Regions from separate parts of the Streptomyces flavovariabilis genome, predicted to be linked through region 2. Evidence: predicted binding sites of a transcription regulator. Region 2 holds the regulator's gene; the other holds the start of a gene.
What was found. Region 2 encodes HspR, which represses chaperone genes until heat shock. Its sites were predicted from a motif close to TTGAGNNNNNNNNNCTCAA; they were not measured.
Positions count from the first base shown of each region.

Region 1: the regulator HspR is predicted to act here: its motif matches at 5,210-5,228, upstream of lon (endopeptidase La).

Region 1 is NZ_JNXD01000019.1:38,390-45,285, forward strand. Features, by position in the region: gene IO24_RS0128840 (multifunctional oxoglutarate decarboxylase/oxoglutarate dehydrogenase thiamine pyrophosphate-binding subunit/dihydrolipoyllysine-residue succinyltransferase subunit) at 1-485, opposite strand, end outside; gene IO24_RS0128845 (sensor histidine kinase) at 767-1,879, opposite strand; gene IO24_RS0128850 (response regulator transcription factor) at 1,876-2,616, opposite strand; gene IO24_RS0128855 (spermidine synthase family protein) at 2,753-3,430, opposite strand; gene IO24_RS0128860 (rhomboid-like protein) at 3,602-4,402, shown strand; gene IO24_RS0128865 (GNAT family N-acetyltransferase) at 4,415-5,074, opposite strand; gene lon (endopeptidase La) at 5,251-6,896, shown strand, end outside.
Region 2 is NZ_JNXD01000025.1:38,168-45,063, reverse strand. Features, by position in the region: gene dnaK (molecular chaperone DnaK) at 1-190, shown strand, start outside; gene grpE (nucleotide exchange factor GrpE) at 187-843, shown strand; gene dnaJ (molecular chaperone DnaJ) at 877-2,064, shown strand; gene IO24_RS0133590 (heat shock protein transcriptional repressor HspR) at 2,070-2,522, shown strand; gene IO24_RS0133585 (sugar ABC transporter substrate-binding protein) at 2,791-3,897, shown strand; gene IO24_RS0133580 (helix-turn-helix transcriptional regulator) at 4,074-5,111, shown strand; gene IO24_RS0133575 (helix-turn-helix transcriptional regulator) at 5,074-6,060, opposite strand; gene IO24_RS0133570 (helix-turn-helix domain-containing protein) at 6,057-6,896, opposite strand, start outside.

The sequences.
Region 1 (6,896 bases), on a different contig from region 2:
ACGACCTGCTCGGGGCCCGCGGGGGCCTCACCGGCGGGCTCGGCCTTCTTCGCGGGAGCGGCCTGCTTGGCGGCGGCCGGCTTCGCGGCGGGGGCGGCCTTCGCCGGAGCGGGGGCCTGGGCCGGGGCCTGCGCGGCGGGCTTGGCCTGGGCCGGAGCCGGGGCGGGGGCCGGCGCGGCGGCGGGCTTCTCGGCCGCCGGGGCGGTGGCCTGGGCGGGAGCGGCCGGAGCGGCCGCCTGAGCGGTGGTGGTCCCCGCGGCCCCCGCGGCCGCGGTACCCGCCGGAGCCGAGGCGGCGGCCGCCCCTGGCTTGTAGTCGGCGAAGAAGTCCCACCAGGCTCGGTCTACCGAATTCGGGTCCTGGAGGTACTGCTGATAGATCTCGTCGACGAGCCACTCGTTGGCACCGAACGATGCGGCAGGGTTCTTCCCCGCTTGGTCGGTGTCGGTCGAGATGCTCGAGTTACTGGGGGACTGTGGCGACACGGCGGCAACCGCCCTCTTCCGCTTCACAAAATGATGGACAGCGGGAATCAAGGCTACGCCCCCTGGACGGGGAAGGTCAGGCCGGGCCCGTTCAACGTCGTGCAAGTCACATCTGAAAGCGTGTTTCGGGGCTTGAAATGGCGGGAAACAAGCGTAGTTCCGCTTAAGGAGGGAAGAGCGGGGCAGGGCCCCGGACGCCGATGGCGCGGGCCTGTGCCTGATCACACGTGTCCGTCAGCGCGGACACCCGTGGATCTTGTGGCTCCGCTTCGAACTTTACGTCAACTTGGCACAGATGGAAGTCCCGGGAGAGTGACAAGAATCCGGCAACCTCGCTCGGATTCGGCCACTCCGATCCGGCCTCCGTGCAGGTCCACCGCCCAGCGGGCGATCGCCAGGCCGAGGCCCGTGCCGCCGTCGCTGCCCGGCCCCTGCGGCCGCTTGGCACTGCCGCGGTTGAACCGCTCGAAGACGCGGTGCCACTCGGACTTCGGAATGCCGGGGCCCTCGTCCAGGACCTCCAGCTCCAGCGACTCCGGCAGGGCGCCACGCCGCGCCTTGACCGTCACCCGGCCGTGCGGCGGGCTGTGCTTGACCGCGTTGTCGATGAGATTGGCGACGACCTGGTGGATGCGCTCGGGGTCCGCGTGCGCGGTCAACTCCGGCGGGTGGACGTCGAGGTGCAGATGCACGTCCGTACGGGTGTGACTGCCCGAGCCGGTCGCGATGCCCGCGCGCACGGAGGCGACCATGTTGGCCTCCTTCAGCACGCCGGACAGATACGGCCACACCTCGAACCGCCGCTGCTTCAGCGGTACGACGCCGTTGTCCAGGCGGGACAGGTCCAGCAGCGTCTCCACCAGCCGGCCGAGGCGCTCGGTCTGCTTCAGCGCCGTGCGCATCGTCTCCGGGTCGGCCTGCGTGACGCCGTCGACGATGTTCTCCAGCACCGCGCGCAGACCCGCGATGGGGGTGCGCAGCTCGTGCGAGACATTCGCCACGAGTTCCTTGCGCTGGCTGTCCTGGGCCTCCAGCTCGTCGGCCATGGCGTTGATCGTCACGGCCAGGTCGCCCAGCTCGTCACGGCGGTTCTCCCGCGTCCTGCGGGTGTAGTCGCCCTGCGAGATGGAACGGGCCACCGCGGTCATCTCGTCCAGCGGTGCGGTGAGCGAATGGGCCACGAACTGCGTAATGAGCAGTGTGGCGATCATCGAGAAGACCGTGATGAAGCGCAGCTCCGTCTTCGTGTGCACCGCGATCACCGACAGACCTGTGGTGATCAGCACCGAGATGACGACCAGCGCGCCCAGCTTGGTCTTGATCGAGAACGGGCTCACCCCGCCCCAGGGATCCGGCTCCCCGGGGTTTCTCCGTGCGGCCGGCCCGCCGCTCATGGCGTCGGGGTCTCCAGGGCGTAACCCACGCCGTGCACCGTGCGGATCCGCTCGGCGCCGATCTTCCGGCGCAGCGCCTTGATGTGACTGTCGACCGTGCGGGTGCCGGAGGCGTCCGCCCAGTCCCAGACCTCGGCGAGCAACTGCTCACGGGAGAGCACCGCACGCGGGGTGTTCGCCAGGCACACCAGCAGGTCGAACTCGGTGGGCGTGAGGTGGACGTCCTCGCTGCGCACCCGGACCCGGCGCTGCGCGTGGTCGATCTCCAGCTCGCCCAGGCGCAGGATGCCGGAGCGGGGGGTGGCCGCCGCGATGGCGGCCCGCTCCACCCGGCGCAGCAGGACGTGCACGCGCGCCGCCAGCTCCCGCATCGAGAACGGCTTGGTCATGTAGTCGTCGGCGCCGACGCCGAGCCCGACCAGCATGTCCGTCTCGTCGTCGCGCGCGGTGAGCATCATCACCGGCACGGGACGGGCGGCCTGCACGCGGCGGCAGACCTCCAGGCCGTCGAAGCCGGGCAGCATGATGTCGAGGATCAGCAGGTCGGGCTGCCACGCCTCGGCCGTGTCGACTGCGGCCGGACCGTCACCCGCTGTTTGCACGAGGAATCCCTCGGCCCGCAGGCGGGTCGCGATGGCGTCCACGATCGTGGCGTCGTCCTCGACCACCAGGACCCGGCGCTGGGCGCCCGGAGTAGCCGTCGCTGAACCGTTGTGGGAGGTCTGTGTCTGCTCCATCGCCCGCCCCTGGGGTGTGCTTTCCCGGAATCAGTGGGGTGATTCCTTCTGACTGGCTATGCCTGCGCATGGTTGCGATTGACGCTTGAATGATCGGCGTCAGGGGAGCAGCGTACGGGGAGTCAGCACACCTTTGCTATCCAGGGCTGATGCCGAGGTGCACGACGTCCGGAACGCCCCGGGCAACCGGGATCTCTTCGGTACGCACCTGCTGGAACCCGGCATTCCGCAAGGTTTCTTCAAATGGGGGAGATGGCTGGGCGGACCAGACGGCGAGAACCCCGCCCGGTCTCAACACCCTTGCACAGCTTGCCAGTCCGGCTTCCCCGTAGAGACTTCCGTTGCCGTCCGTGACGGTCCAGTCGGGTCCGTTGTCGATGTCGAGGCACAGGGCGTCGTATGTGTCGGATGTCTCATTGACGTGTGCGACGAGATCCGCCTCGACGATTGTGGTGCGGGGGTCCGCCAGGGCCCGGGCGGAGAGCGCGGCGAGCGGGCCGTCGAGATGCCATTCGACGATCGCGTGCTCCCGTTCCACCACCGTGATCCCTCCCCAGCGCGGGTCCGCCGCGGCGTGCGCGAGGGAGAAGCCGACGCCGAGACCGCCGATCAGGACCTCGGGGTGGTCCCGCCCGGCCAGGGCTTCCAGGGCCGCGTCGACCAGCCGACGCTCCGAGCGGCCGTCGGAGGTGTCCATCAGGAAACAGCCGTTGGCGATGATCTCCAGCCGGTCTCCGTGCCGCCGCAGCACCACCTCACCGTGCGGGCCCTCACGTCGGTCCAGTACATCGGGAATGTCGTACGGGGTAGGCATGGGGGCATCCTGGCAGGGGTGGGAGGTGCGGCGCCCGGCATTTCGCCGGGGCCTGCGGGGGACGCAGGGAAGGCTTTCGGGTTGCTGTGAATCGCCTCTCGCGTGGCGCGGGTCACAGACAGGGGGGTGTCCGGGGCGAAGGCTGGGACCCGAGCGAAGGGAGGGCCCGTTGTGGAACGCACCGCGCCGTCCCACGAGACGGCCGCACCGACGCCGGCGGACGCGCCCGTCTCCGATGTGCCGGGGCTGCTGGACGGGGTGCCGCGGCAGCGGGGTCCGTACGGAGCGGCGGGCGCGGGAGTGCGGGGGCCCGCTCCGGCGGCGGTGCCCCGGTCGCGGACGCTCCGCCCCTGGCGGCTGTTGCCCACCCCGGCGGGAACGCCGTTCACCTTCGGGTACGCGCTCCTCCTCTGCGTCACCTCGCTGATCTCTGCGTACGCGGACCCGGCCCTCGTGCACGCCCTGCTCCAGGGCTCCAGCACGGACGTGAGCCACCTGGTGCGCACACCGGAACTGGTGCTGATCGGCAGCGCGCTGTGGGTCGCGGGCGGAGTGACCTCCCCGTTCGCCATCGCCTTCGTGCTGGTGCTGACCGCGCTGGAACGGCGGATCGGGGCTCTGCGCACGGCCGGTGTCTTCCTGCTCGGGCACGTGCTGGCCACCCTCGCGACCGAGGTCCCGGTGGGTGTCGCGGTCCTGGCCGGGCACCTTCCCGACAGCTCCCTGCACCGCCTCGACTACGGCGTCAGCTTCGGCGTCGCCGCCGGCATCGGCGCCCTGGCCGGCCTCCTGCCGCTGTGGCTGCGCCTGCCACTGCTGGCCGGCTTCGGCTGGATGCTCCTCCAGGACCTGCTCGCCTTCACCGACCCGATGACGAACTGGGGGCATCTGATCGCCCTGGGCATCGGGATCGCGACCTGGCCGGTGGTCCGGCGGTGGTACACGAGGCGCCTCGGCCCCGCCGGGGGCTGACCGCGACGCCCCTCAGGTCCGGGCGGAGGCCGCCGGGCTGTACCTGGCGCTGGTCAGCAGCGCCACCACTTCCCAGCCCAGCGCCTCGTAGAGGCCTCGCCCCGCGGGCGTCCCGGCCAGGACGCCGGTCCGCGCCCCCTGCCGGACGGCGGCGTTCTGCAACGTCCGCATGACGAGACTGCCCAGGCCTTTGCGGCGGTGTTCGGGGGCCGTCTCGATCTGGTCGGCGACGGCGGTCCCGCCCGTCGGGGTGATCTGTCCGCGTGCCGCCAGGGACCCGTCCGGCGCGGCCACCATCAGGCGGGTCACTCCGCCGCGCGACCACTCGCGCAGCCGGTAGCCGTCGGGGGCGGCCGGAGCGTCGTCCGCCGTCAGCGGGACCGTCATCAGACAACCGGGCTCGGGGTCGATCCACCAGTCGTCGTCCAGCCAGCCGGAGACCACCGACGGGTCCCGGAACGCCTTCAGCCACACGCCGTGCCCGGTCACCGTGTCGGCCACCTTGCGGACGGTCGTCTCGTCGAGGCCGTCGCCCGTCGCGCCGAACACGTGCCGCGTGACGTGCCCCTTCATCCCCATGTCGATCGTCCAGCCCCACGGCTCGGCCATGGGTGGAGCGGCCCCGCGCGACACGACCCAGCCGTTCACCCATGCCTGCACGGTCGCGTCCACGTCATCTCCCTGTAACGATCGAAAGCGCTGATCACCTATTACCTGGGGGGACCTTACGTGTCCTCCCGCTCGCGGCGTCACCGGTGATCGCTGACAGCGAACAGCGGTGGGGGAACATCCGGCCCCGCCCGAGCATTGAGTCGGCATAACTCAACTTGACTGCCGAAGGGGAGATCATGGCTTCGACGTCTACACCGCTCACCCTGCCCGTGCTGCCGCTCGACGGCGAAATCGTGCTGCCCGGGATGGTGGTCCCGCTGGACCTGAGCGATTCCGAGGTCCGTGCCGCGGTGGAGGCCGCTCAGGCCGCTGCCCGGACAACGCCCGGAAAGCCCCGGGTACTCCTGGTGCCACGCATCGACGGGACCTACGCGAACACCGGTGTCCTCGGCACCGTCGAGCAGGTCGGCCGGCTCGCCGACGGCGACCCCGGCGCCCTGATCCGCGGCCGGAGCCGGGTGCGCATCGGCGCGGGGACGACCGGCCCCGGCGCCGCACTGTGGGTCGAGGGCACCCGCGTGGACGACACGGTGCCGGACCCCCTGCCCGGACAGGTCGCCGAACTGGTCAAGGAGTACAAGGCCCTCGCCACCGCATGGCTGCGCAAGCGCGGTGCCTGGCAGGTCGTCGACCGGGTCCAGGCGATCGACGACGTCTCGGCGCTCGCCGACAACTCCGGCTACTCGCCGTTCCTGACCACCGACCAGAAGGTCGAACTGCTGGAGACCGCCGACCCGGTGGCCCGGCTCAAGCTCGCCACCCAGCAGCTGCGCGACCACCTCGCCGAGCAGGACGTGGCCGAGTCCATCGCGAAGGACGTCCAGGAGGGCGTCGACAAGCAGCAGCGCGAGTTCCTGCTGCGGCGCCAGCTGGAGGCCGTCCGCAAGGAGCTGCGCGAGCTGAACGGCGAGCAGGAGGGCGAGGAGTCCGACGACTACCGCACCCGTGTGGAGGCCGCCGACCTGCCCGAGAAGGTCCGCGAGGCCGCGCTCAAGGAGGTCGACAAGCTGGAGCGGTCCTCCGACCAGTCGCCGGAGGGCTCCTGGATCCGTACCTGGCTCGACACGGTCCTGGAGATGCCGTGGAACGAGCGCACCGAGGACGCCTACAACATCCGGGGCGCCAAGGCGGTCCTGGACGCCGAGCACTCCGGGCTGGAGGACGTGAAGGAACGCATCACCGAGTACCTGGCGGTGCGCAAGCGCCGTGACGAGCGGGGCCTCGGCGTGGTCGGCGGGCGGCGCGGCGGTGCCGTGCTCGCACTCGTCGGGCCGCCCGGCGTCGGCAAGACCAGCCTCGGCGAGTCCGTCGCCCACGCCATGGGCCGCAAGTTCGTCCGCGTCGCCCTCGGTGGCGTGCGCGACGAGGCCGAGATCCGTGGCCACCGGCGTACCTACGTGGGCGCCCTGCCGGGCCGGGTCGTGCGCGCCATCAAGGAGGCCGGGTCGATGAACCCGGTCGTGCTGCTCGACGAGATCGACAAGGTGGGCTCGGACTTCCGGGGCGACCCGGCCGCCGCCCTGCTGGAGGTGCTCGACCCGGCTCAGAACCACACCTTCCGGGACCACTACCTGGAGGTCGAGCTGGACCTGTCGGACGTCGTCTTCCTCGCGACCGCCAACGTCCTGGAGGCGATCCCGGAGGCCCTGGCCGACCGGATGGAGATCGTCCGCCTGGACGGCTACACCGAGAACGAGAAGGTCGTCATCGCCCGCGACCACCTGCTCCCGCGCCAGCTGGAGCGGGCCGGGCTCGACAAGGACGAGGTGACCCTCGACGAAGGCGCGCTGCGCAAGCTCGCCGGCGAGTACACGCGCGAGGC
Region 2 (6,896 bases):
CCGCACCGCCACGGAGAAGGTCGCGGCCGTCTCCCAGAAGCTCGGCCAGGCCATGTACGCCGACGCGAACGCCGCCCAGGCCGCCGGAGGCGACTCGGCCGGTGCCGCGGGTGCCGGTGAGGCCAAGGCCGACGACGACGTCGTCGACGCCGAGATCGTCGACGACGAGCGGAAGGATGGTGCCGCGTGACGGAGGAGACCCCGGGCTTCGACGAGCAGCAGCCCGACGTCCCTTCCGGCGCCACCTCCGAAGACGCCGAGCCGAAGGCCGCCTCCCCCTCCGCTGAGGAGGGGGCGGCCCCGGCCGGGGACACGGGCCAGGACGTGGCTCTGGTGGCCCAGCTGGACCAGGCCCGCACGGCGCTCAGCGAGCGCACGGCGGATCTCCAGCGCCTCCAGGCCGAGTTCCAGAACTACCGCCGCCGGGTCGAGCGCGACCGGATCGCGGTCAAGGAGATCGCCATCGCGAACCTCCTGACCGAGCTCCTGCCCGTGCTCGACGACATCGGCCGCGCGCGTGAACACGGCGAACTGGTCGGCGGCTTCAAGTCCGTCGCCGAGTCGCTGGAGAGCACGGCGGCGAAGATGGGCCTGCAGCAGTTCGGCAAGGAGGGCGAGCCCTTCGACCCGACGATCCACGAAGCCCTGATGCACAGCTACGCACCGGACGTCACCGAGACGACGTGCGTGGCGATTCTGCAGCCCGGGTACCGGATCGGCGAGCGCACCATCCGCCCCGCGCGGGTGGCGGTGGCCGAACCCCAGCCGGGGGCGCAGACGGTCAAGGCGGACGAGTCCGCCGAAGCCGACGACAAGGAGAGCGGTGGCCCGGACGAGGGCTGACGTCACAGACGAAGGGAAGGAGGGGCGTCGAGGATGAGCACCAAGGACTTCATCGAGAAGGACTACTACAAGGTCCTCGGCGTCCCCAAGGACGCCACCGAGGCCGAGATCAAGAAGGCGTACCGGAAGCTCGCCCGCGAGTTCCACCCGGACGCCAACAAGGGCAACGTCAGGGCGGAGGAGCGCTTCAAGGAGATCTCCGAGGCCAACGACATCCTCGGCGACCCCAAGAAGCGCAAGGAGTACGACGACGCGCGCGCCCTCTTCGGCAACGGCGGCTTCCGCCCGGGGCCGGGCGGCGCGGGCGGCTCCTTCAACTTCGACCTGGGCGACCTCTTCGGAGGCGGCGCCCAGGGCGGCGGTCAGGGAGCCGGCGGCTTCGGCGGCGGACTCGGTGACGTCTTCGGGGGCCTGTTCAACCGCGGTGGCGCGGGCGGCCCGGGGACGCGCGCGCATCCCCGGCGCGGCCAGGACATCGAGTCCGAGGTCACGCTCAGCTTCACGGAGGCGATCGAGGGCGCGACGGTCCCGCTGCGCATGTCGTCGCAGTCGCCCTGCAAGGCCTGTTCGGGCACCGGCGACAAGAACGGCACACCGCGCGTGTGCCCGACCTGCGTCGGCACCGGGCAGGTCGCCCGGGGCAGCGGCGGCGGCTTCTCGCTCACCGACCCCTGCCCGGACTGCAAGGGCCGCGGCCTGATCGCGGAGAACGCCTGCGAGGTCTGCAAGGGCAGCGGCCGGGCCAAATCCTCGCGGACCATGCAGGTGCGCATCCCCGCGGGCGTCAGCGACGGCCAGCGGATCCGGCTGCGCGGCAAGGGTGCGCCGGGCGAGCGCGGCGGCCCGGCGGGCGATCTGTACGTCGTCGTGCACGTCGACACCCACCCGGTGTTCGGCCGCAAGGAGGACAACCTCACGGTCACCGTCCCGGTGACCTTCGCCGAGGCAGCCCTCGGCGGCGAGGTGCGGGTGCCGACGCTCGGCGGCCCGCCCGTCACACTGAAGCTGCCGCCGGGCACGCCCAACGGGCGCACCATGCGCGCCCGGGGCAAGGGCGCGGTCCGCAAGGACGGCACCCGCGGTGACCTCCTGGTCACCGTCGAGGTGAGTGTTCCGAAGGACCTGGCGGGGAAGGCTCGTGACGCACTCGAGGCGTATCGCGAGGCGACCGCGGGTGAGGATCCGCGGGCGGATCTGTTCCAGGCCGCGAAGGGAGCATGAGTCAGATGGACGGTCGTCGGCGCAATCCGTATGAACTGACCGAGGAAACCCCGGTCTACGTCATCTCGGTGGCGGCCCAGCTGTCCGGCCTGCACCCCCAGACCCTGCGCCAGTACGACCGGCTGGGCCTGGTGTCCCCGGACCGCACCGCGGGCCGGGGCCGCCGCTACTCGGCCCGCGACATCGAGCTGCTGCGCACCGTCCAGCAGTTGTCGCAGGACGAGGGCATCAACCTGGCCGGTATCAAGCGCATCATCGAACTGGAGAACCAGGTCGCCGCGCTCCAGGCCCGGGTGGCCGAGCTGGAGGACGCGCTCGACGGCGCGGCCGCCGCGATGCGGCAGCGCGAGGCGGCGGTGCACGCGTCGTACCGCCGCGACCTGGTGCCGTACCAGGAGGTGCAGCAGACCAGCGCGCTGGTGGTGTGGCGGCCGAAGCGGCAGCAGCAGTCCGACTGACGCGCAGGCGACGCGAGAAGGGCCGGGATCGACTCCCGGCCCTTTTCGTATGCCTTGGTCCGGTTTCACCCGGTCGCCTGTGGATGACCGCAACGTGCGCGGCACTTGGAGGTGATTCCGCAGAGTCTTCACAACTACTGCGGAGCGTGGTGTTGTCATCTCGTTAAGTGGTTCCGCTTGACGTTGGGGGTCGCGTCCGCGTTGGCTTTTCAGTCACATGGGCGGAAAGCTGCGCCCACGTCCGAATCACACGCGAAGTGAGCTCCGCATGCGTCGTATCGCCATATCCGTGGCAGCCGCCACGATGTCCGTCACGCTGGCCGGCTGCGGCGTGCTCAACGCGACGGGGAGCAGTGACGACGCGAGCCCGGCGAAGGGTAACGACATCACCGTCGGACTGCTGCTGCCGGAGAAGGCGAACACGCGGTACGAGAACTTCGACTACCCCATCATCAAGACGAAGGTCGAGTCGCTCACCAACGACAAGGGCCGCGTCGAGTACGCCAACGCCGAAGCGGACGCGGACAAGCAGGCGAGCCAGATGCAGCAGATGATCGACGACCGGGTCGACGTGATCCTGCTGGACGCCGTGGACTCGCAGGCCATCGCGAGCGGTGTGAAGAAGGCGAAGGAGGCCGGCATTCCGGTCATCGCCTACGACCGGCTGGCCGAGGGTCCGATCGACGCGTACATCTCCTTCGACAACGAGCTGGTCGGCGAGGTCCAGGGCCGCTCCCTGCTGGAGGCCATCGGCGAGAACGCGAGCCTCTCCGACAAGATCGTCATGATGAACGGCTCGTCCACCGACCCGAACGCCAAGCAGTTCAAGGCGGGCGCGATGTCCGTGCTGAACGGCAAGGTGACGATCGCCGAGTCCTTCGACACCAAGGACTGGAAGCCGGAGAACGCCGAGGCCAACATGGCCGACGCGATCGAGAAGATCGGCAAGGGCGACATCGCGGCGGTGTACTCCGCCAACGACGGTATGGCGGGCGGCATCGTCAAGGCACTGGGGGCCGCCGGCGTCACCGACCTGCCGCCGATCACCGGGCAGGACGCGGAACTGCCGGCGGTGCAGCGGATCATCAGCGGCGACCAGTACATGAGCGTGTACAAGTCCTACCCGCAGGAGGCGGAGAACGCCGCGGAGATGGCGGTCGCCAAGGTCCAGGGCCGCGACATCCAGTTCGCGGCCCTCACCCGCGACAAGGTCGACAGCCCCACGCACAAGGGCATCCCGGCGCAGCTCGTGCCGGTGGTCGCGCTCACCAAGGAGAACATCAAGGACACGGTGGTCGCGGACGACGTCTACAAGCTGTCGGACATCTGCACGGCCGAGTACAAGGCGGCTTGCCGGGCCATCGGCCTGAGGTAGCCGCGTCGCGAGCCGGGTCCACCCACCCCCTGCAACCTGATGACCCGAGGCTCGTCGATACCGGTGCGAACCGGTGGTTTCCGGTGGTCGCTGCGCGGGGAGCCGTGTTGCGGAGCACGTCCGGTCCGCGCATAGTTGCGCTGCGGAAGACGGCGAAACCGGGGGTGGGATGGGCGATGGCCGGGCACGGGGCGGATGAGCATCCCCATGGTGCCGACCGACTGTGCGACGCCGGGGATCGCGTGTATTCCCGGGCCGTACGGCGCGGCCGGGTGCCGCGCCGGGACGCGGATCCGGTGCCCTGCCTGCTGGAACTCGCCCTGCTGCACCCGGACCCCGACGACATGGACTGGCTGGTGCCGACCTCCCCGCAGGAGGTCATGACCCGCCTGCTGCGCGGGATGTACGACGAGGTGAGCGCCAGTCAGCGGCGGCTGGGCTCGGCCGTCACGGCCGTCGAGTGGTACGCCGGGCTCGGCCGCCAGGTGCGGCCGGTGGCGGCGTCGGCGGAGGGCCCGGCGATCCGGGTCCTGGACGGACTCGCCCGGATCCAGGCCGCGATGGACGAGGCGACCCGGGCGTGCACGACCGAGGTGCTCACGGTGCAGCCCGGCGGCATCCGCCGCGAGGCGGAGCTCTCCGAGGGGCTGCACCGGGCACTGGCGCTGCGCGGCCGGGGCGTGCGGATGCGGGACCTGTACACGCATGTCGCCCGGCACGGGCAGGGGTTGCTGACCTATCTGGAGCTGATGGGCGACGCGGTGGAGGCGCGCACGCTGGACGAGGTGATCGACCGGCTGATCCTCTTCGACCGGACGGTGGCGTTCATCCCCGCCAACACCGACCGCACGATGGCCCTGGAGCTACGGCACCCGGCGCTCGTCGAGTACCTCGTCACGGTCTTCGAACGGCTGTGGCGCCTGGCCATCCCCCTCACGGCCCCGCTCCCCGACACGGGCATCGAGGGCATCTCCCACCGGGAGCAGTCCATCGCCGCGTTGCTGGCGGAGGGGCATCAGGACGCGGTCATCGCGGAACGGCTGGGCATAAGCGTCCGGACGTGCCGGGCGCACATCGCGCGCCTCTCCGAGACGCTGGGGGCGGCGAGCCGTACGCAACTGGGGGTGCGCATCGCCCAGGCAGGCCTGGACGGTTCGCAGCACTCCACCACGCCCCTCAATGTTCCTGGTCAAGGATCCCCGAGCGTCCGATGAGAAACCCGAGCTGCGCCCTGCTCTGACTCCCCAGCGTCGCCGCGAGCTTGGCGATGTGGACGCGGGCGGTGCGGATGTTCATGCCGAGCCGGTCGGCGATGACGGCGTCGGTGTGGCCTTCGACGAGGAGGGCGGCTATGGCGTGCTGGCGGGGGGTGATGCCGTTGTGGGAGGGCTGGGGGGCGGCTTCGGGGTACATGGGTGTGGCCAGGCGCCAGAGGCGGTCGAAGGTGACGGCCAGGTGATTCACGATGGCGGGTTGCCGGATTTCCAGAGCGAGCCTGCCGTCCTCGCCGGCCGGGACGAAGGCCACCGTGCGGTCGATGAGAACGAGGCGGTCGGGGACTTCGTCCAGCGTGCGGATCTGAACGTCGCCCTTCAGGCGCTCGCAACGGGCCACGATGATCGGAAAGTGGCGCAACGTGTGCGGGTACAGGGTGCGTATGTGGCAGCCACGGTCCAGCGCTGCCTGGTCACGGCCGAGCGACGCGGCGTCGGCGACCTGACCGCGCTCGCCGGTGAGGCCGGCGCGGGGCTGGACGGTGATCAATTCCTCGGAGGCATGGGCCACCGCGTCGGTGATGGCCCGGTTGATCCGCTCTGTGCCGGTGAGGAGTTGGATCGTGGGAGTTCCGCCGGCTGTGGGCTGTGGGCCGGCGATCCGCATGAGGGAGTCGAATGTCTCGGCCAGCCGTGCTTCACGCTGCCGTTCGCTCGCGATCCGCTCCTCGGAGCTCCGCAGCAGCCGGTGCAGCGCGATCACAGGGGCGACGGGCTCCAGCCGGGCGGGGTCGTCGAGGGCGGGGTGCAGCAGGCCCAGGTCGATGAGGCAGGGGGCGGCCTGGGCGTCCTCGGCCGGTAGCGGCCCCCGGCGCAGCGCCCGTTCGTACAGATCCGTGCCCGCGGAGCACAGATCCTCCGTGCCGTGCTCGCAGTGCCGTGCGCTCACTGCACCGCGCCCTGTGGCTCCAGGATGCCGGACTGCGCGATGAGGTAGCCCAGTTGGGCGCGGCTCCCGCTGCCCAGCGCCGACGCCAGCTTGGCGATATGGGCCCGGCAGGTACGGACGTTCATGCCCAGGCGACGGGCGATGGCCTCGTCGACGTGGCCCTCGACCAGGAGCTTGGCGATGGAGTGCTGGATCTCCGTGATGCCGTCGGGGGCGGTTTCGTAAGGGGCGCCGGCGCTCAGCGGGACGGCTCGGTCCCACATGAACTCGAAGACCTTGATCAAGTAGGAGACGACGCCGGGATGACGAAGCTCGAGAGCGACTTTCTGGTCGTCGCGCGTGGGGATGAAGGCGACCGTCTCGTCGCAGATGATGAGCCGCTCGACCAGTCCGTCGATGGTCCGGTGCTCCACCTTGCCGTCGGGGAACTGGCCCGCGTAGGTGAGCCTCTCGGGGTTGTACCGCGCCGTGTGCGGATACAGCGTCCGTATGCGCACACCACGTTCGATCAGCGGCCGGTCGCGTTCCAGCCCCTGGATCAGGCTGCGTTCGGGCCGGTGACCGCTCGGCTGGATCGTGAGCATCTCCGTCTGGCACTGGGCGGTGGCCAGGTTGAGCGCCGCGTTGATGCGCTCGCTGCCCTCCAGCACCGTGATGGAGTCGCTGGTTGCCGCGGCCTGTGCACTGAGCGCCATGAAAGGGGCGAAGGTGTCGGACAGTTCGATCGATACGCGCCTGCGCTCGGTGATCTCGTGCTCGATGGGATTGAGCCGCTGCGCGAGTGCCACGGCCGGGGGGATGGGGCGCAACCAGTCCGGATCGTCGGGGTCCGGGTG